DNA from 3 places in the Streptomyces sp. NPDC044106 genome. Region 2 is predicted to be linked to each of the others. Evidence: riboswitches for the same ligand, from Rfam matches in the RefSeq annotation. Region 2 holds a riboswitch; each other region holds the start of a gene.
What was found. A riboswitch is a leader RNA that binds a small molecule or an ion and turns the genes downstream of it on or off. The one in region 2 is predicted to bind cobalamin.
Positions count from the first base shown of each region.

Region 1: it holds a riboswitch for cobalamin, as region 2 does, so the genes downstream of both, cobN (cobaltochelatase subunit CobN) here and AC07DI_RS00930 (ribonucleoside-diphosphate reductase subunit alpha) in region 2, are expected to answer to the same signal.
Region 3: it holds a riboswitch for cobalamin, as region 2 does, so the genes downstream of both, AC07DI_RS35680 (cobalamin biosynthesis protein) here and AC07DI_RS00930 (ribonucleoside-diphosphate reductase subunit alpha) in region 2, are expected to answer to the same signal.

Region 1 covers NZ_JBWKFZ010000005.1:225,091-232,601, forward strand. The annotation lists gene AC07DI_RS10655 (amidohydrolase) at 1-594, shown strand, start outside; gene cobN (cobaltochelatase subunit CobN) at 636-4,259, opposite strand; cobalamin riboswitch at 4,297-4,428, opposite strand; gene AC07DI_RS10665 (cobalamin biosynthesis protein CobG) at 4,549-6,027, shown strand; gene AC07DI_RS10670 (precorrin-8X methylmutase) at 6,024-6,665, shown strand; gene cobJ (precorrin-3B C(17)-methyltransferase) at 6,794-7,511, shown strand, end outside.
Region 2 covers NZ_JBWKFZ010000001.1:196,523-204,033, reverse strand. The annotation lists gene AC07DI_RS00935 (ribonucleotide-diphosphate reductase subunit beta) at 1-76, opposite strand, end outside; gene AC07DI_RS00930 (ribonucleoside-diphosphate reductase subunit alpha) at 76-2,484, opposite strand; cobalamin riboswitch at 2,615-2,737, opposite strand; gene AC07DI_RS00925 (GNAT family N-acetyltransferase) at 2,799-3,317, opposite strand; gene mctP (monocarboxylate uptake permease MctP) at 3,423-5,036, opposite strand; gene AC07DI_RS00915 (DUF3311 domain-containing protein) at 5,063-5,332, opposite strand; gene AC07DI_RS00910 (CstA-like transporter-associated (seleno)protein) at 5,443-5,640, opposite strand; gene AC07DI_RS00905 (carbon starvation CstA family protein) at 5,637-7,511, opposite strand, start outside.
Region 3 covers NZ_JBWKFZ010000029.1:58,836-66,346, reverse strand. The annotation lists gene AC07DI_RS35690 (putative cobaltochelatase) at 1-1,279, opposite strand, end outside; gene AC07DI_RS35685 (cobyric acid synthase) at 1,326-2,834, opposite strand; gene AC07DI_RS35680 (cobalamin biosynthesis protein) at 2,831-3,784, opposite strand; cobalamin riboswitch at 3,895-4,034, opposite strand; gene AC07DI_RS35675 (hypothetical protein) at 4,192-4,416, opposite strand; gene AC07DI_RS35670 (inorganic phosphate transporter) at 4,429-5,724, opposite strand; gene AC07DI_RS35665 (class II aldolase/adducin family protein) at 6,121-6,843, shown strand; gene AC07DI_RS35660 (alpha/beta hydrolase family protein) at 6,926-7,511, shown strand, end outside.

The sequences.
Region 1 (7,511 bases), on a different contig from region 2:
CGGCTCCAGACGGTGGTGTCCCGGGAGATCGCGGGCGGGGAGACCGCCGTGGTCACCGTCGGCTCCATGCGGGCGGGCACGAAGCACAACGTCATTCCCGACGAGGCCGAGCTCCAGCTCAACATCCGCAGCTACACGCCCGAGGTGCGCGCCCGGGTCCTCGCGGCCGTCGAGCGGATCATCAAGGGCGAGGCAGTCACCGCGGGAGCGGAGAGGGAGCCGGAGATCACGGAGATCGACACCTTCCCCATCCTCACGAACGACGCGGACGCCGTCGAGCGGACGACGGCCGCGATCGGCGCCGTCGTCGGCGCGGAGCGGATCGTCGACCCCGGTCAGGTGACCGGCAGCGAGGACGTCGGCATCTTCGCCACCGCGGCCGGGCGTGAAGTGCCGCTCTGCTACTGGCTGTTCGGCGGCGCCGACCCGGCCGAGGTCGCCGCCGCGCAGCAGGCGGGCACCTTCGAGCGGGACATCCCCTCGAACCACTCGCCGTTCTTCGCGCCGCTGGTCGAGCCGACGATCACCACCGGGGTGACGGCCCTGACCGCGGGCGCGCTCGCCTGGCTGGACGGTGGCCGGGCGTCGACGTGACGACGTGCACGTGACGGCCGGCCACCGCGGAGGGGGAGGGGTCAGCCCGCGTCGGCCGGGTTCCCCTCGTCCTCCAGATTGCCCTCGGTCTCCAGGTACGCCTGCCGCAGCGCTTCGAGCACCGCCGGGTCAGGCTTGGCCCACATGCCGCGCGACTCCGCCTCCAGGAGGCGTTCGGCGATGCCGTGCAGGGCCCAGGGGTTGTTCTCCTGGAGGAACTGCCGGTTGGTCGGATCCAGAACGTACGTCTCCGTGAGCTTGTCGTACATCCAGTCGGCGACGACGCCCGTGGTGGCGTCGTACCCGAACAGGTAGTCCACCGTCGCGGCGAGCTCGAAGGCGCCCTTGTAGCCGTGGCGGCGCATCGCCTCGATCCACTTGGGGTTGACGACGCGCGCGCGGAACACCCGCGAGGTCTCCTCCACCAGCGTGCGCGTGCGGACCGTCTCGGGGCGGGTCGAGTCCCCGATGTACGCCTCGGGGGCCGTGCCCCGCAGCGCGCGCACGGTCGCCACCATGCCGCCGTGGTACTGGAAGTAGTCGTCGGAGTCCGCGATGTCGTGCTCGCGGGTGTCCGTGTTCTTCGCGGCCACGGCGATGCGCTTGTACGCCGTCTCCATCTCGGCGCGCGCCGGGCGGCCTTCGAGACCGCGGCCGTACGCGTAGCCGCCCCACACCGTGTACACCTCGGCCAGGTCCGCGTCGGTGCGCCAGTCGCGGGAGTCGATGAGCTGGAGCAGGCCCGCGCCGTACGTGCCGGGGCGGGAGCCGAAGATGCGGGTGGTGGCCCGGCGTTCGTCCCCGTGCTCGGCCAGGTCGGCCTGGGCGTGGGCGCGTACGTAGTTGTGCTCGGCGGGCTCGTCGAGCGAGGCGGCGAGGCGCACCGCGTCGTCGAGGAGGCCGATCGTGTGCGGGAACGCGTCGCGGAAGAAGCCCGAGATGCGCAGCGTCACGTCGATGCGCGGGCGCCCCAACTCCTCGTAGGGGATGGCCTCAAGGCCCGTCACGCGGCGCGAGGCGTCGTCCCAGACCGGGCGGACGCCGAGCAGGGCCATCGCTTCCGCGACGTCGTCGCCCGCGGTGCGCATCGCGCTGGTGCCCCAGAGGGAGAGGCCGACGGAGGTGGGGTACTCGCCGTTGTCGTTGCGGTACCGCTCGATGAGGGAGTCGGCCAGCGCCTGACCCGTCTCCCACGCGAGGCGGGAGGGGACGGCCTTCGGGTCGACCGAGTAGAAGTTGCGGCCGGTCGGCAGGACGTTGACCAGGCCGCGCAGCGGGGAGCCCGAGGGGCCCGCCGGGACGAAGCCGCCGTTCAGGGCGTGCACCGAGTGGTCGAGCTCGGCGGTGGTGGCCGCGAGGCGCGGGACCACCTCGCGGGCCGCGAACTCCAGCACGGCGGCGACCTGCTCGCCCTCGTCGCGCGGGATCGCCGCGAGTTCCCAGTCGGCGTCGTCCATCGCCTGGACCAGCGCGCGGGCCCGTTCCTCGGCCGCGTCGGCGCTCACCCGGGTCGCCGCGGACTCGTCGAGACCGAGGGCCTCGCGCAGACCGGGCAGCGCGGTCGTGCCGCCCCAGATCTGGCGGGCCCGCAGGATCGCGAGGACGAGGTTGACGCGGTCGGCGCCGGCCGGGGCGCTGCCGAGCACATGCAGACCGTCGCGGATCTGCATGTCCTTGATCTCGCAGAGCCAGCCGTCGACGTGCAGCAGGAAGTCGTCGAATCCGTCGTCGTCCGGACGGTCCTCGAGGCCCAGGTCGTGGTCGAGCTTGGCGGCCTGGATGAGCGTCCAGATCTGCGCGCGGATCGCGGGCAGCTTCGCCGGGTCCATGGAGCTGATCTGGGCGTACTCGTCGAGGAGCTGCTCCAGGCGCGCGATGTCGCCGTAGGAGTCGGCGCGCGCCATCGGCGGCACCAAGTGGTCGATGAGCGTGGCGTGCACGCGGCGCTTGGCCTGGGTGCCCTCGCCCGGGTCGTTGACCAGGAAGGGGTAGATCAGGGGCAGGTCGCCGAGCGCGGCGTCGGGGCCGCAGGCCGCGGAGAGGCCCGCGTTCTTGCCCGGCAGCCACTCCAGGTTGCCGTGCTTGCCGAGGTGGATCATCGCGTCGGCGCCGAAACCGCCGTCGGCGGCGGGCGCGGCGATCCAGCGGTAGGCCGCCAGGTAGTGGTGCGAGGGCGGCAGATCGGGGTCGTGGTAGATCGCGATCGGGTTCTCGCCGAAGCCGCGCGGCGGCTGGATGAGGATGAGGAGGTTCCCGCGGCGCAGGGCGGCGAGCACGATGTCGCCCTCCGGGTCGCCGCCGTTGCCCACGCGCGAGCGGTCGAGGAACATCTCCCCGGGCGGCGGACCCCAGTGGCCCTCGACGGACTCGCGCAGCTCGGCGGGGAGCGTCGCGTACCACCGCTTGTAGTCGGCGGCGGGGATGCGGACCGGGTTGGCGGCGAGCTGCTCCTCGGTCAGCCACTCCTGGTCGTGGCCGCCCGCGTCGATGAGCGCGCGGATCAGCTCGTCGCCGTCACCGGAGACCAGGCCGGGGATGTCGGCCTCGGGGCCGAAGTCGTACCCCTCGGCGCGCAGCCGGCGCAGGAGCGCCACGGCGGACGCGGGGGTGTCGAGGCCGACCGCGTTGCCGATGCGGGAGTGCTTGGTCGGGTACGCGGAGAGCACCAGGGCCAGGCGCTTGTCGGCGGCCGGGATGTGCTTCAGACGCGCGTGCCGTACGGCGATCCCGGCGACGCGGGCCGCGCGCTCGGCGTCCGCCACGTATGCGGGGAGCCCGTCCTCGTCGATCTCCTTGAAGGAGAAGGGCACCGTGATGAGGCGGCCGTCGAACTCCGGGACGGCGATCTGGCTCGCGGCGTCCAGCGGCGACACGCCCTCGTCGTTGTCCTGCCAGGCCGAGCGCGACCCGGTCAGGCAGAGCGCCTGGAGGATCGGCACGTCGAGGCCGGTCAGCGCGCCCGCGTCCCACGACTCGTCGTCGCCGCCCGCCGACGCCTGCGCGGGCTTGGTGCCGCCCGCCGCGAGGACCGTCGTCACGATGGCGTCGGCGGCCCGCAGCTCGTCGATCAGCTCCGGCTCGGGGGCGCGCAGCGAAGCCACGTACAGCGGCATCGGGCGGGCGCCCGCGTCCTCGATGGCGCTGCACAGGTCGTCGACGAACGCGGTGTTGCCGCTCATGTGGTGGGCGCGGTAGTAGAGCACCGCCACCGTCGGCCCCTCGACGGGGCGCGCGGTGCGCTCCAGCGGGCCCCAGGACGGCGCGGGCGCGGGCGGCTCGAAACCGTGGCCGGTGAGCAGCACGGTGTCGGAGAGGAAGCGGGCCAGCTGCTCCAGGTTGGCGGGGCCGCCGTGCGCGAGGTAGGCGTGCGCCTCGGCGGCGATGCCGATCGGCACGGTGGAGGAGGCCATCAGCTGGGCGTCGGGGGCCTGTTCACCGGTGAGCACGACGACCGGGAGGCCGGTGGCGATGAGCTGGTCCAGGCCGTCCTGCCAGGCGCGTACGCCGCCGAGGAGGCGTACGACGACGAGGTCGACGCCGTCGAGCAGGCCGGGAAGAGTGTCCAGGTCCAGGCGGGAGGGGTTGGCGAACCGGTAGTCGACCGGGCCCCCCGCCGCGCGGGCGCTGAGCAGGTCGGTGTCGGAGGTCGACAACAGCAGAAGCATGCGGGCGCAGGCCTTCCTCGGGGTGTCCGCGCCCCGGGTGGTCGTATGGACGGCAGGAGTTCCTGGCTCACCCCACGCGGGTGGGGCTCACAGTGGCGGGACCGCGCCGGATTCGCACCGGGCTTCCTCCCCAGGGTCCTGGTGGACCCACGCCGTCGCTGGCGTCGACGGACTTGGTAGCCCGCCGCCTGCATAGTAAGTCCTGCCCGCCGCGAGCGGTGCGGCCACCTGCCGGGACGGCCCGTCTCGGGAGGCGACCGGCCGGAACCGCGTGGGTATGCTCGCCGCCATGCCGCCCACCCGAGCTCCCTCCCCAGACCAGGGCGAATCCCTCATACGCGACCGGGGCGACGCCTGCCCCGGAGCCCTTCGCCTGCACCTCGCCGACGACGGCAGGCTCGCCCGACTCCGCCTGCCCGGCGGCCTTTTGACGGCCCGTCAGGCGACCGTGCTCGGAGTCGCGGCGGAGCGTCTCGCGGACGGGAACCTCAGCGTCACCTCGCGCGGCAACATCGAGCTGCGCGGCCTCGGCGAGGCGTGCGGCGGCGAACTCTCCCACCTGCTCGCGGACGCGGGCCTGCTGCCTTCCGAGCGGCACGAACGCGTGCGGAACGTGGTGGCATCGCCGCTCGCGGGAACCGACGGACTCGGCCACGCCGACGTGCAGTTGTGGGCCCGCGAGCTGGACGGACTCCTCTGCGCGGAGGAGTGGACGACGGCGCTCTCCGGCCGCTTCCTGTTCGCCCTGGACGACGGGCGCGGGGACGTGGCGGGCCTCGGCGCGGATGTGACCTTGATCGCAGAATCGGACGGGGCGGTGGGGGCGGACGGGACGGCGGGTGCGGGTCGCGCGGTGCGATCCGGTGGGGCGGTGCGCTCCGGTGGAACGGCCGTCGTACGCCTCGGGAGGCACGCCTTCCGGGTCGCAGGCGCCGACGCCCCCCGCGCCGCCCTCGCGGCGGCCCGCGCCTTCCTCGACGCCGCGCGCGAGGCGGGCAACGGGGCCTGGCGGGTACGGGAGCTTCCCGACGGGCAGCGGGTGGAGGTGGCGCGGGCGCTGACGCGGGCGGGGGTCGCGGCGGAGCCGGTCGCGGTTCCGGGGATGCCTGTCGGCGCCCCGGAGTCGCCGGGCGCCGCCCCGAAGATGCCGGTCACGGCCCCGGAGGTGCCGGTTGGTGCCCGGGAGATGCCGGTCGCTGCCCGGGGAATGCCCGTCGCCGCCCCGCCCGTCCCCGGCGTCACCGGTCACGCCGTGGTCGTCAACGCACCCCTCGGCCGTGTCACCGCGGCCCAGTGGCGGGCCCTCCTCCCGCTGCCCGCCGACGAGCTGCGCGTCACCCCGTGGCGCGGCTTCGTGCTGCCCGGCTTCGCCGACGGAGCGGCGGCCCGTGAGCGCCTCGCCGCACTGGCCGAGGCCGGTTACGTCACCGCCCCCGGCTCGCCCTGGTCCGGCGTCGGCGCCTGCACCGGCCGCCCCGGCTGCGCCAAGTCGCTCGCCGACGTCCGCGCGGACGCCGTGCCGGGCCACGGCGGACTGCCCGTCCACTGGTCCGGCTGCGAGCGGCGGTGCGGGCACCCGCACGGCGACTGGGTCGACGTCCTCGCCATCGGCGACGGCCGCTACGAGGTGACGGTGCGCACCGGCGCCTCGGCGGTGCCCGTGACGGGCGACACCCTGGCCGGGACGGTCACCGCAGCACGTACGACTTCGACAAGCACCCCTTCCGCAAACAGCCCTTCCGCAAGCACTCCAACGGCCACGAGATGAGCGAGAGCACAGTGTTCGACTACGAGAAGGACGGCGCGGCGATCTACCGCGAGTCCTTTGCCACCATCCGGGCGGAGGCCGACCTCCAGGGCCTGCCCGCCGACGTCAGCCAGGTCGCGGTCCGGATGATCCACGCCTGCGGGATGGTCGACCTCGTGAAGGATCTCGCCCACAGCCCGCGGGTGATCGCGGACGCGCGCAAGGCCCTGCGCGACGGCGCGCCGATCCTGTGCGACGCGAACATGGTCGCGAGCGGCGTCACGCGCAAGCGGCTGCCCGCCGACAACGACGTGATCTGCACCCTCGCCGACCCGTCCGTGCCGGACCTCGCGGCGCGGCTCGGTACCACCCGCAGCGCCGCCGCGCTCGAACTGTGGCGCGACCGCCTCGAAGGCTCCGTCGTCGCCATCGGCAACGCGCCCACCGCGCTCTTCCGCCTCCTGGAGATGATCGAGGAGGGCGCGCCGCGCCCGGCCGCCGTCCTCGGCATCCCGGTCGGCTTCGTCGGCGCCGCCGAGTCCAAGGACGCGCTGGCCGCCCACCACTCCGGTCTGGAGTACCTCGTCGTACGAGGGCGTCGTGGCGGCAGCGCGATGGCCGCGGCGGCGATCAACGCGATTGCGAGCGAGGCGGAGTGAACACCGAGACCGGAACCATCGAGACCGAAACCGCCGGGGCCGAAACCGCCGGGGCCGAAACCGCCGGGGCCGGAGCCACCGGGGGACAGCTGTACGGGGTCGGCCTCGGTCCCGGCGATCCCTCCCTGATGACCCTGCGCGCCGTCGAGGTGATCGCGGCGGCCGACGTCGTCGCGTACCACTCGGCCCGGCACGGCCGTTCCATCGCCCGCTCGATCGCGGCGAAGCACATCCGCGCCGACCACATCGAGGAAGCGCTGGTCTACCCCGTCACCACGGAGCACACCGACCACCCCGGCGGCTACCGCGGCGCGCTCGACGCCTTCTACGAGGAGGCCGCGGCCCGCCTCGCCGCCCACCTCGACGCGGGCCGCACGGTCGCCGTCCTCGCCGAGGGCGACCCGCTCTTCTACGGCTCGTACCAGCACATGCACAAGCGCCTCGCGCACCGCTACCCGACCGAGGTGATCCCCGGTGTCACCTCGGTGAGCGCGGCGGCGGCCCGCCTCGGGGAGCCGCTTGTGGAGGCCGAGGAGGTCCTCACCGTCCTGCCCGGCACGCTCCCCGAGGAGGAGCTGGCCGCGCGCCTCGCGGCGACGGACTCGGCGGTCGTCATGAAGCTTGGCCGCACGTTCGGCAAGGTGCGCGGCGCCCTGGAGAGCGCGGGCCGCCTCGACGAGGCCCGCTACGTCGAGCGGGCCACCATGGCGGGCGAGCGCACCGGCAGGCTGGCCGACGTGGACCCGGAGTCGGTGCCGTACTTCTCCGTGGCGGTCCTGCCGAGCCGGGTGGCGCCCCTGACGGGCGGCCCCGCGCCGGAGCCGTCGACGGAGCGGTCCGGCGAGG
Region 2 (7,511 bases):
GATAGCGCATGGGGCGCAGGGTCAGCTCGAAGCCCGGGTCCAGGAGGTTCTTCTCGCTGTTGGTCGTGGTGCTCATTACTGGCAGGCCTCGCAGGACTCGGGGTTTTCCAGGGAGCAGGCGACGGCGTCGGGGTCGGCCGCCTGCTGGGGGACGGGGGTGGCGCTCGCGGCGTTCGGCCCGCCTGCCGCGCGGGCGATGCGCGTCGCGGGGCGCGAACGCAGGTAGTACGTGGTCTTCAGACCCTGCTGCCAGGCATACGCGTACATGGAGGAGAGCTTGCCGATGGTCGGCGTCTCCAGGAACAGGTTCAGCGACTGCGCCTGGTCCAGGAACGGGGTGCGCGCGGCGGCCATGTCGATGAGGCCGCGCTGCGGGATCTCCCACGCGGTGCGGTACAGCTCACGCACCTCGGCGGGGATCCAGTCGAAGCCCTGCACCGAGCCGTTGGCCTCGCGCAGCGCCTCGCGGGTCTGCGCGTCCCAGCCACCGAGCCGCTTCAGCTCATCCACCAGGTAGGCGTTGACCTGGAGGAACTCGCCGGACAGCGTCTCGCGCTTGAAGAGGTTGGAGACCTGCGGCTCGATGCACTCGTAGACGCCCGCGATGGACGCGATGGTGGCGGTCGGCGCGATGGCGAGCAGGAGCGAGTTGCGCATGCCGGTCGTCGCGATGCGTTCGCGCAGCGCCGCCCAGCGCTCCGGCCAGGTGAGTTCCACGTCGTAGTGGTCGGGGTGCAGGACACCGCGCGCGGTGCGGGTCTTCTCCCAGGCGGGGAGCGGGCCACTGCGCTCGGCGAGGTCGGCGGAGGCCTCGTACGCGGCGAGCATGATGCGCTCGGCGATCCGGGTCGACAGGGCGCGCGCCTTGGGGGAGTCGAAGGGCAGCTTCAGCTGGAAGAAGACGTCCTGGAGGCCCATCGCGCCGAGGCCCACCGGGCGCCACTTGGCGTTGGAGCGCCCGGCCTGCTCGGTCGGGTAGAAGTTGATGTCGACGACGCGGTCGAGGAAGGTCACCGCGGTGCGGACGGTGGCGTCGAGCCGCTCCCAGTCGATGTCCTGCGCGGCCGGGTCGACGAACGCGCCGAGGTTCACCGAGCCGAGGTTGCAGACAGCCGTCTCGCCGTCGTCCGTCACCTCCAGGATCTCGGTGCAGAGGTTGGAGGAGTGCACGGTGTGACCGGGCTCGGCGGTCTGGTTCGCGGTGCGGTTGGCGGCGTCCTTGAAGGTCAGCCAGCCGTTGCCGGTCTGCGCGAGGGTGCGCATCATGCGGCCGTACAGCTCCCGCGCGGGCAGGGTCTTCTTCGCGAGCCCGGCGGCCTCCGCCGCGCGGTAGGCGGCGTCGAACTCCTCGCCCCACAGGTCGACGAGGTCGGGCACGTCGGAGGGCGAGAACAGCGACCAGTCCCGGTCGGCGGCGACCCGGCGCATGAACTCGTCGGGGATCCAGTGCGCGAGGTTGAGGTTGTGGGTGCGGCGCGCGTCCTCACCGGTGTTGTCGCGCAGCTCCAGGAACTCCTCGACGTCGGAGTGCCAGGTCTCCAGGTAGACCGCGGCGGCGCCCTTGCGGCGTCCGCCCTGGTTCACCGCGGCGACCGAGGCGTCCAGCGTCTTGAGGAACGGCACGATGCCGTTGGAGTGCCCGTTCGTGCCGCGGATCAGCGAGCCGCGGGAGCGGATGCGGGAGTACGAGAGGCCGATGCCCCCCGCGTGCTTGGAGAGCCGCGCGACCTGGTGGTAGCGGTCGTAGATGGAGTCGAGCTCGTCCAGGGGCGAGTCGAGGAGGTAGCAGGAGGACATCTGCGGGTGGCGGGTGCCGGAGTTGAAGAGCGTGGGGGAGGACGGCAGGTAGTCCAGGCGGCTCATCAGGCCGTACAGCGCGGCAACTTCGTCCACGGCCCGGACGCTGGAGTCCTCCGCGAGCCCGCTGGCGACGCGCAGCATGAAGTGCTGCGGCGTCTCGATGACCTGCCGGGTGATCGGGTGGCGCAGCAGGTAGCGGCTGTGCAGCGTGCGCAGGCCGAAGTAGCCGAAGCGGAAGTCGGCGCCGTCCGCGAGCGCGCTCTCCACGAGCGCGTCGAGCCGGGCCGCGTGTTCGGTGACGAAGGACGCCGTGCGGTCGGCGATCAGGCCCTCGCGGTGGCCGACCGCGATCGACTCGGTGAAGGAGCGCACGCCCTGGGTAGCGGCTTCCTCGCGGATGCCGATCGACAGGAGCCTGGCCGCGAGCTTGGAGTACGCCGGGTCCTCGGAGATGAGCCCCGCGGCCGCCTCGGTCGCGAGCTCCCTGAGCTCGGCCACGTCGGCCCGGGCGGAGCGGCCGCGCAGCGCGGCGGCGGCCACCCGGCCGGCGTCGGCGTCGGGGAGATCGGCGGTGAGGTCGGTCAGGGTGCGCAGCAGCGCGGTCCCTGGCGCGTCGGTACCCACAGTGCTGTCGGTGGGCTGCGGTGACAGCGCTGACGCAGGTTCGGCAGGCGCGATGGTCACGTGGAGCTCTCCCTCGCTCGGCTCTGGGCCTGGGGAGAGGACGGCACACACGGGCGCACCCGGGCAGGGTGGCGTACCGCGTCCACCGGCCCATTCCACGAGGCCCGGACGGTCGGCACCCGGGCCGGACGGCACGGGTGCACTGCCGGCAGGTCTTCGGACTCCGGGTACGACAAATGCGTACACGTACACCGTTGCGGGACAGTTCCGGACTTGCACCGGATTCCCCTGCGGCGACAGCGAGCATGAGCATACATCTTGTGCCGTGCTTCTGAAGCAGGCCCACATCTTGTGTCGGCTCGCATAGGCAGGGTCTAAGGTGCGGTCGGGAGTTCCAGCGCGTAGGTGAGCAGCGGCAGGCCCGGGATCGGGTACCAGTCGCGCTCCGGGGTGCGTATGAAGCCGAGACGTTCATAGAGCCGGTGGGCGGTGCGCATGGTGGGCGAGGAGGACAGCACGAGCCGGTCGCGGCCCGCGTCCCTGGACCGCTGGACGCAGTCCCGCACCAGGAGTTCGCCGATACCGCGGCCGCGCGCCGCGGGCGAGACCGCCAGCATGCGGATCTCCGTCTCGCCGTCCCGCGCGATGTCGGCCATGGGGCCGCCGGACGGCACGAAGGTCACGCCGCCGAGCAGCTCGCGGGAGGCCGCGTCGTCCGCCACGGCCACCAGGATCTCGGCGTGCGCCGCGCGCCCCGCCACGTCCCGCAGCACGGCCAGATAGCGGTCCTCCGCTCCGTGGTCCAGATGTCCGTCGTCGAGGTAGGCCCGCGCGGTGAGATCGCCCAGCGCCTCGTGCTCCGCGGGGTGTGCCCGCCTGATGGTGATGTCCATGGGGCGCAGTGTGCAACACGGGTACGACAAAGGGCCGCCGGTTTTCCGGCGGCCCAACGTCACTTGCGGGGACCGGCGTTGAGTGTCGGGTTCAAGGACAGGCTCTCAGTGCCCGGCGCCCGCGGTCGCCTTCGGCAGCTCCTGGACGACGCCGGGGTCGCCCGCGTCCGCCGTGTAGTCCTCCGGGGAGGTCTCGTCGATGCCGTCGGGGGCCTTCAGCGCCTTCAGGACGAAGGTGAGGACCACGGTCACGACCACATTCAGGATGAACGCGGTCAGGCCGATGTAGCCGATCTCGCCGATGCCGGGGATCTCGTCGGACGAGCCGCCGAAGTGCTTCTGGGTCGGCGAGGCGACGCCGTACGCCGCGAGCGTTCCGTACACCATGCCGACCGCCCAGCCGGCGAGCAGCGCCCAGCGGTGGAACCACCGGGTGAACAGGCCGCCGACCAGCGCGGGCATCGTCTGCAGGATCCAGATGCCGCCGAGCAGCTGGAAGTTGATCGCGACCGTTTTGTCCATCGTGAGGACGAAGACGAGCGCGCCCACCTTCACGAGCAGCGAGACCAGCTTGGAGACCCTGGTCTCCTGCTCGGGAGTCGCGTCCGGCTTGAGGAAGTCCTTGTAGATGTTCCTGGTGAAGAGGTTCGCGGCCGCGATCGACATGATCGCCGCAGGCACGAGCGCGCCGATGCCGATGGCGGCGAAGGCGACGCCGGTGAACCAGTCGGGGAACATGTTCTCGAACAGCTGCGGGATGGCCAGCTGGCCGTTCTCGACCTTGACCCCGGCCGCGATCGCCATGAACCCGAGCAGCGCCAGCAGGCCTAGCATCAGCGAGTAGAGCGGCAGGATCGTGGTGTTGCGGCGGATGACGTCGCGGCTCTTGGAGGAGAGCGTCGCGGTGATCGAGTGCGGGTACATGAACAGGGCGAGCGCGGAGCCGAGCGCGAGCGTGGCGTAGGTCCACTGACCGCCCCGGCCGGGCGCGAGGCCCGCGACGGGCTTGCCCGCCGCCTCGTTGGCCTTCGAGAACTTCTCGCCCGCCGCCTGGAAGATCTCGTCGAAGCCGCCCAGCTTGATCGGGATGTAGATGATCGCGACGGCGATGACGAGGTAGATCAGTCCGTCCTTCACGAACGCGATCAGCGCGGGCGCGCGCAGGCCGGACGAGTAGGTGTACGCGGCGAGCACCGCGAAGGCGATGAGCAGCGGCAGGTCCTTGATGAACCAGTTGGTGTCCGGGCCGCCGCCGACGCCCATGACGTCGAGCACGGCCTGGATGCCGACCAGTTGGAGCGCGATGTACGGCATCGTGGCGAGGATGCCGGTGACCGCGACGGCCAGCGAGAGCCCCTTGGAGCCGAAGCGTCCGCGCACGAAGTCCGAGGTCGTCACGTATCCGTGCTTGTGCGAGACGGACCAGAGCCGCGGCAGGAAGGTGAAGATCAGCGGATAGACGAGGATCGTGTACGGCACCGCGAAGAAGCCGGCCGCGCCCGCCGCGTAGATCGCCGCGGGGACGGCCACGAACGTGTACGCCGTGTAGAGGTCGCCGCCGAGCAGGAACCAGGTGACCCAGGTGCCGAACGAGCGGCCGCCGAGGCCCCATTCGTCCAGGCTCTCGGTCTCGGCCTTGCGCCAGCGCGCGGCCAGGAAGCCCATCGCCGTTACGGCGACGAAGAAGAAGATGAAGACGGCGAGGGCGACGCCGTTCACGCCGCCGGTCCCCGATGCGAGTGTGATCACAGTCCGGCACCCCTCTGGGCCGCTTCGGCCTTGCGGGCGCGCTGGTCACGCTGCCACAGCTTGTACGCGATCATCGTCAGCGCCGTGGAGATGAGCACCCACAGCATCTGGTACCAGTAGAAGAACGGAATGCCGATCAAGGTCGGGTCGACCTTGGCGTAGGAGCTCACCCAGAGCATCGCGACGAACGGCGCGACGAGGCAGACGGCGATGACCACGCGGACCGGTGTGACGACCGGTCTGTTCACTTCAGGCGCATCTGACATATCGCGGCTCCGTTCCCTCACTTATCCCATGCTTAACGTGCGGGAAATCTAAGCCACAGTCTTGCGCCATGGAACCCCTGTCCGGATAACGGACGAGGCGATGTCCCTGCTCAGCAGCAGCGGAACCCGTTGCGGGGATCCGACTCCTGGCGTTCTGTCCGCATACGCTCAAATGCGCGGCGACTGGGGACGGTTGCTGCCGGATGGTCCTTGCGGATATGAGCCACGTACCGCTCGTACGCCGACTCGTCGGTCAGCTCATGGACGTACCAGCGCATCCAGCGCACGCCGCGCAGCAGCCAGGTCACGGCGCCGGCTCCCGCTTCTCCTCGCGGGTCGCGAAGAGCCCGGCCGGGGCGCTCAACTCCGACTCCACGTACGGCGCTTCGTGCAGCGGCGTGGCGTCGGGGCTGCGGACGTGGCGGACGCACACCCGCGCCGCGTCCAGGATCACGACGACGATGAGCAGCGCGAGTACCGCCGAAAGGACGCCGTCCACCGTGGAGTTGGTGACGACGGTGTGCATGTCGTCCATCGTCTTGGCGGGCGGCAGGATCTTGCCGTCGTCGATGGCGTCCCGGTAGTTCGCGCGCTGCTGGAAGAAGCCGACGCGCGGGTCGCTGGAGAACACCTTCTGCCAGCTCGCGGTGAGCGTCACCGTCGCGTCCCAGGCGAGCGGAACGCCGGTGATCCAGGCCCACTTGAGGCGGCCGGACTTCACGAGCAGCGTGGTGCAGACGGCGAGGGCGACGGCCGCGAGGAGCTGGTTGGCGATGCCGAAGATCGGGAAGAGCTGGTTGATCCCGCCGAGCGGCTCGTGCACGCCCACCCACAGGAAGTAGCCCCAGAGACCGGTGACGGCCGCGCTGGTGAGCAGCAGTCCGGGCTTCCAGCTCATGTTCTTGAAGGGCTTGTAGACGTTGCCGAGCATGTCCTGCAGCATGAAGCGGCCCACGCGCGTGCCCGCGTCGAGCGCGGTCAGGATGAACAGCGCCTCGAACATGATCGCGAAGTGGTACCAGAAGGCCCGCATCGAGCCGCCGGTGACTTTCGAGAAGATCTCCGAGACGCCGACCGCGAGGGTGGGCGCGCCGCCGGTGCGCGAGAGCAGCGAGGACTCCTCGACGTTCCCCGCGGCCTGCGCGAGGTCGGCCGGCGAGATGCTGTACCCGAAGCCCGCGACGGCCTTCGACGCCTCCTGGACGGTGTCGCCGATGACGCCCGCCGGCGCGTTCATCGCGAAGTACAGCCCCGGGTCGATGATGGAGGCCGCGACGAGCGCCATGATCGCGACGGACGACTCCATCAGCATGGAGCCGTAGCCGATCATCCGGACCTGCGTCTCCTTCTGGATCATCTTCGGCGTCGTGCCCGAGGAGATCAGGGCGTGGAAGCCGGACAGCGCGCCGCAGGCGATGGTGATGAAGACGAACGGGAAGAGCGAGCCCGCGAAGACCGGCCCGTCACCGCGCGAGGCGAAGTCGGTGACCGGCTCCATCTTCAGCGTCGGCAGAGTGACGACGACACCGAGCGCCAGCAGCAGGATGGTGCCGATCTTCATGAAGGTGGAGAGGTAGTCGCGCGGCGCGAGCAGCATCCACACCGGCAGGATCGAGGCGACGAACCCGTACGCCACCAGCCAGATGACCAGTGTCGAGGGCGCCAGCGTGAAGGTGTCCGCGAGCGACGACTCCGCGACCCAGCGCCCGCCGACGAGTGCGAGCAGCAGCAGCGCGATGCCGATCAGGGAGACCTCGCTGACCCGTCCTGGGCGCAGTACCCGCAGGTAGAAGCCCATGAGCAGGGCGATCGGGATGGTCATCGCGATGGAGAAGGTGCCCCACGGCGACTCGGCGAGCGCGTTGACGACGACAAGCGCGAGCACCCCGAGCAGGATGATCATGATGGCGAAGGTGGCGAGCAGCGCGGCGGCCCCGCCGAACGGGCCGATCTCCTCGCGCGCCATCTGCCCGAGCGACTTGCCGTCGCGCCGCGTCGAGAAGAACAGCACGACCATGTCCTGCACGGCGCCCGCGAAGATCACGCCGACGATGATCCAGATGGTGCCTGGCAGGTACCCCATCTGGGCGGCCAGGACCGGCCCCACCAGCGGCCCGGCCCCCGCGATCGCCGCGAAGTGGTGGCCGAGCAGCACCCGGCGGTCGGTCGGATGGAAGTC
Region 3 (7,511 bases), on a different contig from region 2:
TCTTCGTGCGGAACGGCTCGGCGGCCCGTACGGCCTGCTGCTCGCCGGTGGCGCCGCCCGGGGCGGGGGCGGGCTCCTGAGGGGCCGCTGTCTCGTCGGGGTCGGGGCCCTGGTGCTGTGCGGGCAGGTCGGGGGAGGGGGGCTCCGGGCCGTCGGCCGGGGGCTGCCCGCCGCCGTCGGGGCCGCCACCGTCGGGGCCGCCGTCAGGACCGCCGCCGTCCGGGTCGTCGTCGCCCTCCGGAGGCTCCGGCTCCGCGGAAGCCTCGTCCTCGCGCGCCTCCTCCAGCGTCTCGTCGAGCTTGTCCTCGTCGAGGCCCGGCGCGTCGAAGGGGTTGCGGCGCCTGCGGTGCGGCAGCGCGAGCAGCGCGGCCTGGCGCACGTCCTCGCTCTGCACGTCGGTACGGCCCGCCCACGCGGCGAGCGCCGTCGCGGTGCGCGCCATCACGATGTCCGCGCGCATCCCGTCGACCTCGAACGCCGCGCAGGTCGCCGCGATCTGCCGCAGCGCCGCGTCGCCGAGGACGACCTGGGGGAGCAGCGCCCGCGCCGCCACGACGCGGTCCCGCAGCGCGGACTCCGCCTCGCTCCAGCGCCCGGCGAAGCCCTCGGGATCGTCGTCGTACGCGAGGCGCCGCCGTACGACCTCGACGCGCTGGTCGGTCTCGCGGGATGCGGCCACCTCGACGGTCAGCCCGAACCGGTCGAGCAACTGCGGGCGCAGCTCGCCCTCTTCGGGGTTCATCGTGCCGACGAGCAGGAAGCGTGCGGCGTGCCGCACGGAGACGCCCTCGCGCTCCACGTACGAGGCGCCCATGGCGGCGGCGTCCAGGAGGAGGTCGACCAGGTGGTCGTGGAGGAGGTTGACCTCGTCGACGTAGAGGATGCCGCGGTGCGCGTCGGCGAGCAGGCCGGGCTCGAAGGCCTTGACGCCCTCCGAGAGTGCCCGCTCGATGTCCAGGGCACCGACGAGGCGGTCCTCGGACGCGCCGACCGGCAGCTCGACCATCCGGGCGGGCCGCGCGGTGGCGCCGCCCGTCTCGTGCGGGCCGTCCGGGCAGTTCGGGTCGGCGGCGGCCGGATCGCACGAGAAGCGGCACCCGGCGACGACCGGCACCTCGGGGAGCAGCGCCGAGAGCGCGCGCACGGCGGTGGACTTGGCGGTGCCCTTCTCACCCCGCACGAGCACACCGCCCACGGCGGGCGAGACGGCGTTCAGCAGGAGCGCGAGCCGCAGGTCGTCCTGGCCGACGAGAGCGGTGAACGGGTACGGGGTGGTCACTGAGCCTCCTTGATGCGGTGGTGCGGGGTGGTGCTCACGACGGCGCTCACGAGGGCGCGCCGGGCGCGATGAACGGCAGCCCGGCCGGCGCGCCGTTCTCGATCAGGCCCAGCAGGCCGTCCGTGTCCGCGTGTTCTTCGATCAGGTCGCCGAGCAGGTCGAGCTGTTCCTCGCGCAGCGCCGCGAAGCTGGTGTCGGGCGCGGGCACGAAGCGGCGTCCGGCCGCGCGGGCGACCTCGGTGAGGAATCGGCGCCGGAACGCGTCGCTCTCCAGCGATCCGTGCCAGTGCGTGCCCCAGACCTCGCCGACCCGGCAGCCGTCCAGGAAGGGCTCGCCGCCCAGGACGTCGGCGACGCCGTGGTGGATCTCGTACCCCTCGACGTACTCGCCGAGGGCCTCGCCGACCGGTCGCGCCAGGGTCTTCTCGCGGGCGAACCGCACCCGCACCGGCAGCAGCCCGAGCCCGTCGACGGCCCCGGCCCGCGACTCGACCTCGTCCTCGATGTGCTCGCCGAGGACCTGGAAGCCGCCGCAGATCCCGAGCACGGGGCGGCCCTCGGCGGCGCGTCGTGCCAGGGCGTCGGCGAGGCCGCGCTCGCGCAGCCACTCAAGGGCGCGTACGGTCCCGCGCGTGCCCGGCACGACCACGAGGTCGGCGTCGACGAGCTCCTCGGCGCGGTCCACGAACCGCACGACGACGCCCGGCTCGGCGGCCAGCGCGTCCACGTCGGTGAAGTTGGACATCAGCGGCACCGCGCACACGGCGACCCGCAGCACGTCCTCGCCGACCGGCGGGGCCACCACCGACTCCCGGACGGCGCCCCGCAGGGACACCCGCAGGCCGTCCTCCTCGTCGATGCCGAGCCCGTGCTGGAACGGCAGCACACCGTACGTACGCCGCCCGGTGAGACCGAGCAGCATGTCGAGCCCGGGTTCCAGGAGGGAGACGTCCCCCCGGAACTTGTTCACCAGGTAGCCCGCGACGAGCTCCTGGTCGGCCGCGCTCAGCAGCGCCGTCGTCCCGAAGAACGACGCGAACACCCCGCCCCTGTCGATGTCCCCGACCACCAGGACGGGGAAGCGGGCGGCGCGCGCGATGCCCATGTTGACGATGTCGGTGCGCCGCAGATTGATCTCGGCGGGACTGCCCGCGCCTTCGCAGATCACGGCGTCATACGTGCCCCGGAGTTCCGCCAGGCATCCCAGGACGGTGTCGAGCAACTGCGCCTGCCGCCCTCCGTGGTAGCCACGCGCACTCATCTCGCCGACCGGCTTGCCCATCAGCACGACCTGGCTGGAGCGGTCGCCGCCGGGCTTGAGCAGAACGGGGTTCATCAGCGCGCTGGGCTCGACGCGGGCGGCCTGCGCCTGCATGGCCTGGGCCCGCCCGATCTCGGCGCCCTCGCGGGTGACGAAGGAGTTGAGGGACATGTTCTGCGCCTTGAACGGCGCGACGGACACGCCCTTGCGGGTCAGCCACCGGCAGATGCCGGCGGTGACGACGCTCTTGCCCGCGTCCGAGGTGGTCCCTGCGACGAGCAGTCCACCGCTCATGACGTTCTCCCTGACGTTGCCGACCGAAGTGCCCAGCGGGCGGTGACCACGGCGCCGAGGGCGAGCAGGCCGACGCGGCGGGACAGCTTCGCCGCCCGTTCGATGTCCCCCGCGCGCACGTCGCGCCCCTCCGCGTTCAGAACGGGCCGGTGCTCGACCCGCCCCCCGTACGACAGCGTCCCCCCGAGCCGTACGCCAAGCGCGCCGGCGAAGGCCGCCTCGACGGGTCCGGCGTTCGGGCTCGGATGCTTCGCCGCGTCCGCGCGCCAGGCCCGTACCGCTCCGGCGGGCGATCCCCCGGCCAGCGCCGCGAGGCCCGCGGTGAGCCGCGCCCCCGGCCATCCGACGACGTCGTCGAGGCGGGCGGAGGCCCAGCCGTACCGGCGGTAGCGGGCCGACTTGTGGCCCACCATCGCGTCCAGTGTGTTGACGGCCCGGAAGCCGACGAGTCCGGGCACCCCGCCCAGCGCGCCCCACACGAGCGCCCCGACCACCGCGTCGGAGGTGTTCTCGGCGACGGACTCCACGACGGCCCGCGCGATGCCGTCGGCGTCCAGCGCCTGCGGATCGCGCCCGCACAGATGCGGCAGCCGCTCCCGCGCGACCTCGATGTCCCCGGCCTCCAGCGCGCCGCCGATGGCCCGCGCCTCCCGGCCGAGCGAGGTGCCGCCGACGACGGCCCAGGTCGCGGCGGCGGTCAGCGCGACGGTTCCGGCCCGGGAGCGGCGTACGAGGGTGGTGGCGAGGGCGGCGGCGCCCGCCGCGCCTCCCGCGCAGACCACGGTGTGCAGCGCGCCCCAGCCGCGGTGGTCGCGCCAGAGCAGCCGCTCGACGGCGCCCGCGGCACGGCCGAACGCGGCGACCGGATGGCCCCGGCGGGGATCGCCGAGCAGCAGGTCACCGAGGAGGCCGGCGGCGGCGCCGTACGCGAAGTCGCGATCGGCACTCATGCGCTCAGCCCGTCGCCGTGCTGCGGAGAGGCTTCGACGAGCGGGGAAGGGGCGGCACCGGGCGGCCGGGCATGGCGATATGTCCTCACTCAGGGTGTCCGCGCCCTGGTTCGACGTGATCGGCGGCGAGAGTTCCTGGCTCGCGGGGAGTGGCTCCCCGGTGACAGTGGCGGGACCGCGCCGGATTCGCACCGGCTTCCTCTTCTGCCGCCGTAGTTGGCCCGGGCAGTCCACCACGGTCCGCGAAGGCCCGTCAACTCGCCGTTGACCTGCGGCGGGAGAGTGTGTTGGGGCCCACATGCGGGGTTGCGCGCACGCCCGGCGCGCGGGATCCGGATATACGGGTGGGGCGCGGAGCTCCGTACGCTCCGCGCCCCACCCGGGAAGACCGGCCGACGGCCCTGCCGTCAGGCGACGATCAGGAAGATGCCGTACGCCACCGCCGCCGCGCACAGGGCGAAGCAGGCATACGCGCCGGTGCGCGCCAGGGCCGCGGTGCCGCCCGTGGCGGCGGCCGCCGTCTCCTGCCGGGAGAGGCCGACGACGCCGAGGGTGAACAGGCCCACCAGGGCCACCGTCACCGCGAGACTGACTCCGAAGACGGAGCCGAGAGCTGCCCAGTCGATGCTCATGCTGGTCTGTCCTTACACGGTCGCGGGCCGGGCGGGGTCCGCCATGGCGCCGGTCGTGGTGGTGGTCGGGGCCGAGACCGTGACCCTGACGGGCTGGTCCACGGGGACGGCGGCGGCAGGCACGCCCGCCGGGGGAGGGGAGACGGCGGCGATCGCGGTGGTGACCACGCCCGCGGGCTCGGCGACCGCGGTGTCGTCGTGGCCGATCTCGTCGTCCGTGACGTTGGTGTGGTCGACGGCGTTGCGCCGCGAGAGCACCCAGATCACGCCCGAGCCCGCGATCAGGAGCGTCGCGGTGGCCGCGATGCCCCAGGGGCCCTGCTTGGTGAGGAACTCGGCGCCCGCGCCGACCAGGCCCGCCGCCGGCAGGGTCAGGCCCCACGCGACGAACATCCGGGTCGCGGTCGACCAGCGGACCACGCCGCCCTTGCGGCCGAGGCCCGCGCCCATCACGGCGCCCGAGCAGACCTGAGTGGTGGAGAGGGAGAAGCCGATGTGCGAGGAGGCGAGGATCGCCGTCGCGGCGCTGGTCTGGGCGGCGAAGCCCTGCTGCGGCGCGAGGTCGGTCAGGCCCTTGCCCATGGTGCGGATGATGCGCCAGCCGCCGAGGTAGGTGCCGAGCGCGATGGCCATGCCGGCCGAGACGATGACCCACATCGGGGGGTTGGCGCCGGGGTTCAGGACGCCGCCGGTGATCAGGGCGAGCGTGATGATGCCCATGGTCTTCTGCGCGTCGTTCGTGCCGTGGGCCAGCGAGACGAGGCCGGCGGAGGCGATCTGGCCCGCGCGGTACCCCTTGGCGGTGGCCTTCTGGTCGGTGCCGCGGCCGATCCGGTACGTCAGGCGGGTGGCCAGCGTCGCGGCGATGCCCGCCACGAGCGGGGCCGCGACGGCCGGGATCAGGATCTTGGTGACGACGGTGCCGCCGTTGATCGACGACCAGCCCATCGACATGACGGCGGCGCCGATGAGGCCGCCGAAGAGTGCGTGGGAGGAGCTGGAGGGCAGGCCCACCAGCCAGGTGACGAGGTTCCAGAGAATCGCGCCGACGAGCGCGGCGAAGATGACCTCTGTCTTCAGTCCGTCCTCGTTGACGATGCCGCCGGAGATCGTCTTGGCGACTTCGACGGAGAGGAAGGCTCCGACGAGGTTGAGCACGGCGGACATGGCCACCGCCGTCTTGGGCTTGAGAGCGCCGGTCGAGATGGTCGTCGCCATCGCGTTGGCAGTGTCGTGGAAACCGTTCGTGAAATCGAACACGAGAGCGGTGACGATCACGATCCCGAGGAGAAGCGTGATGTGTTCCATTTACCCAGGCTTCTGTTGGACGTCAGTGGCATGTGGAACGTAGGCAATCCGGGTGAACGGAAAGTGAACTGGGCCGGGCGGTGCGGTGACCCGAAGCGGAGTGCCCCTGCTCCGTATTCAGCAGGTGTCTGAAGATGATCGTAAGGAGCGGCCATGGGAGGCCCGCAAACGGGGCGGAGTGTCGGGTTCCGCCATCCGGCGGCCGTCTCCGGCGCACACCGCTTCGCCCGGCCCCCGAACCGGCCAGGAGACGCGGATCACCCCCACCGGCTGCCGCGTCCGCCGCGCCCGCCGACGCCGGGGGACCGTAAGCGGAATCCCGCCAGGGCCGGTTCCGCACCGCCCCTTCCGCGCTCCGCTCCGCGGCGCCCGGGGCCGGGCTGGCAGGATCGCCGCATGACTGAGCAGGGACAGGCGCAGGAGCGGCGGCAGGAACAGGTGACGCGGCGGCAGGCGGACCCGGGCGCGGCGCGCGACGCGATCGGGCGGGCCTGGGACGAGCTGGTCGAAACGGCCCGCAGGACCGTGGCGGACGGCCTGGTCGTCGGCACCTCGGGCAACGTCTCGGTCCGGGTCGGCGACACCGTCCTCGTCACCCCGAGCGGCGTCCCCTACGACCGGCTGCGGCCCGCGGACGCGGTCGGCGTCGACCTCGAAGGACGGCAGGTCATCGGCGACCTCACGCCCACCAGCGAACTCCCGATGCACCTCGCGGTCTACCGGACCACCGACGCCAAAGCGGTGGTCCACACCCACGCCGTGCACGCCACGGCCGCCTCGATGCTGGTCACCGAGCTCCCCGCGGTCCACTACATGACCGGCGCCCTCGGCGGCCCGGTCCGCGTCGCGCCGTACGCGCTGTACGGCACCGAGGAGCTGGCCCAGCACATGCTCCACGCCCTGCGTGCCCGCACCGGCTGCCTCCTCCAGAACCACGGAACGGTCACCTACGGGGACACCCTCGCCCAGGCCTACGACCGCACGGCCCAACTGGAGTGGATGTCCCGCCTCTGGCTGACGGCCGCCGCGGTCCCCGGCCGCGCCCCGACCCTGCTGTCCCTCGCGCAGCTGCGCGAGGCGCAGGACAAACTAGGGGGGTACGGCCAGCCGTCCCGCTGAGCGGCGCACTTCCGTCCGTTTCCGCTCACTCCGCGGGCATCGCCCACTGGCCTCGGGCGCCTCGCCCCCGGACACTGGGACGGTGCGCCCAGCCAAAGCGACGGCAGCGGCCGTCACCGCAGTCACAGCAGCCGCCCTAGGGACCGCCGCTGCCGCCATCGCGGCGGGCCGGTTCGCCAGCGACGCCGCCCTCAAGGCACCGGTGGGCCGTCCGCTGCCGACCGAGCCACGCCTGACCGTGCACGCCACGGCCGCGGGCCGGATCAGCCTGACCCGCGCCCTCGCGAGCCGCCGCCCCGGCACGTACGGCCTGAGCGGCAACGGCAGCCACGCGATCGTCGGCCCCGTCCTGGAGTCCGCCCCGCACGAGGCCGACACGGTCGTACGCCGCCTCGAAGCCGTCACCCACGGCTCCCTGGACCCCGGCGCCCGCGTCTGGCTCACCCCGCAGGTCCACGTCGGCGACCCGCTGACCGCACTCGGCATCGAGTACGCGGACGTCGACATCCCCGGCGAGCTCGGCTCCCTGCCCGCCTGGTCCGTGTCCGGCGCCCGCGACACGCACGTCATCACCGTGCACGGCCTGGGCACGACCCGCGAGCACCCCATGGTGGTCATGGACTTCCTGCGCCGCCTGCGGGTCCCCGTCCTCGACATCGCCTACCGCG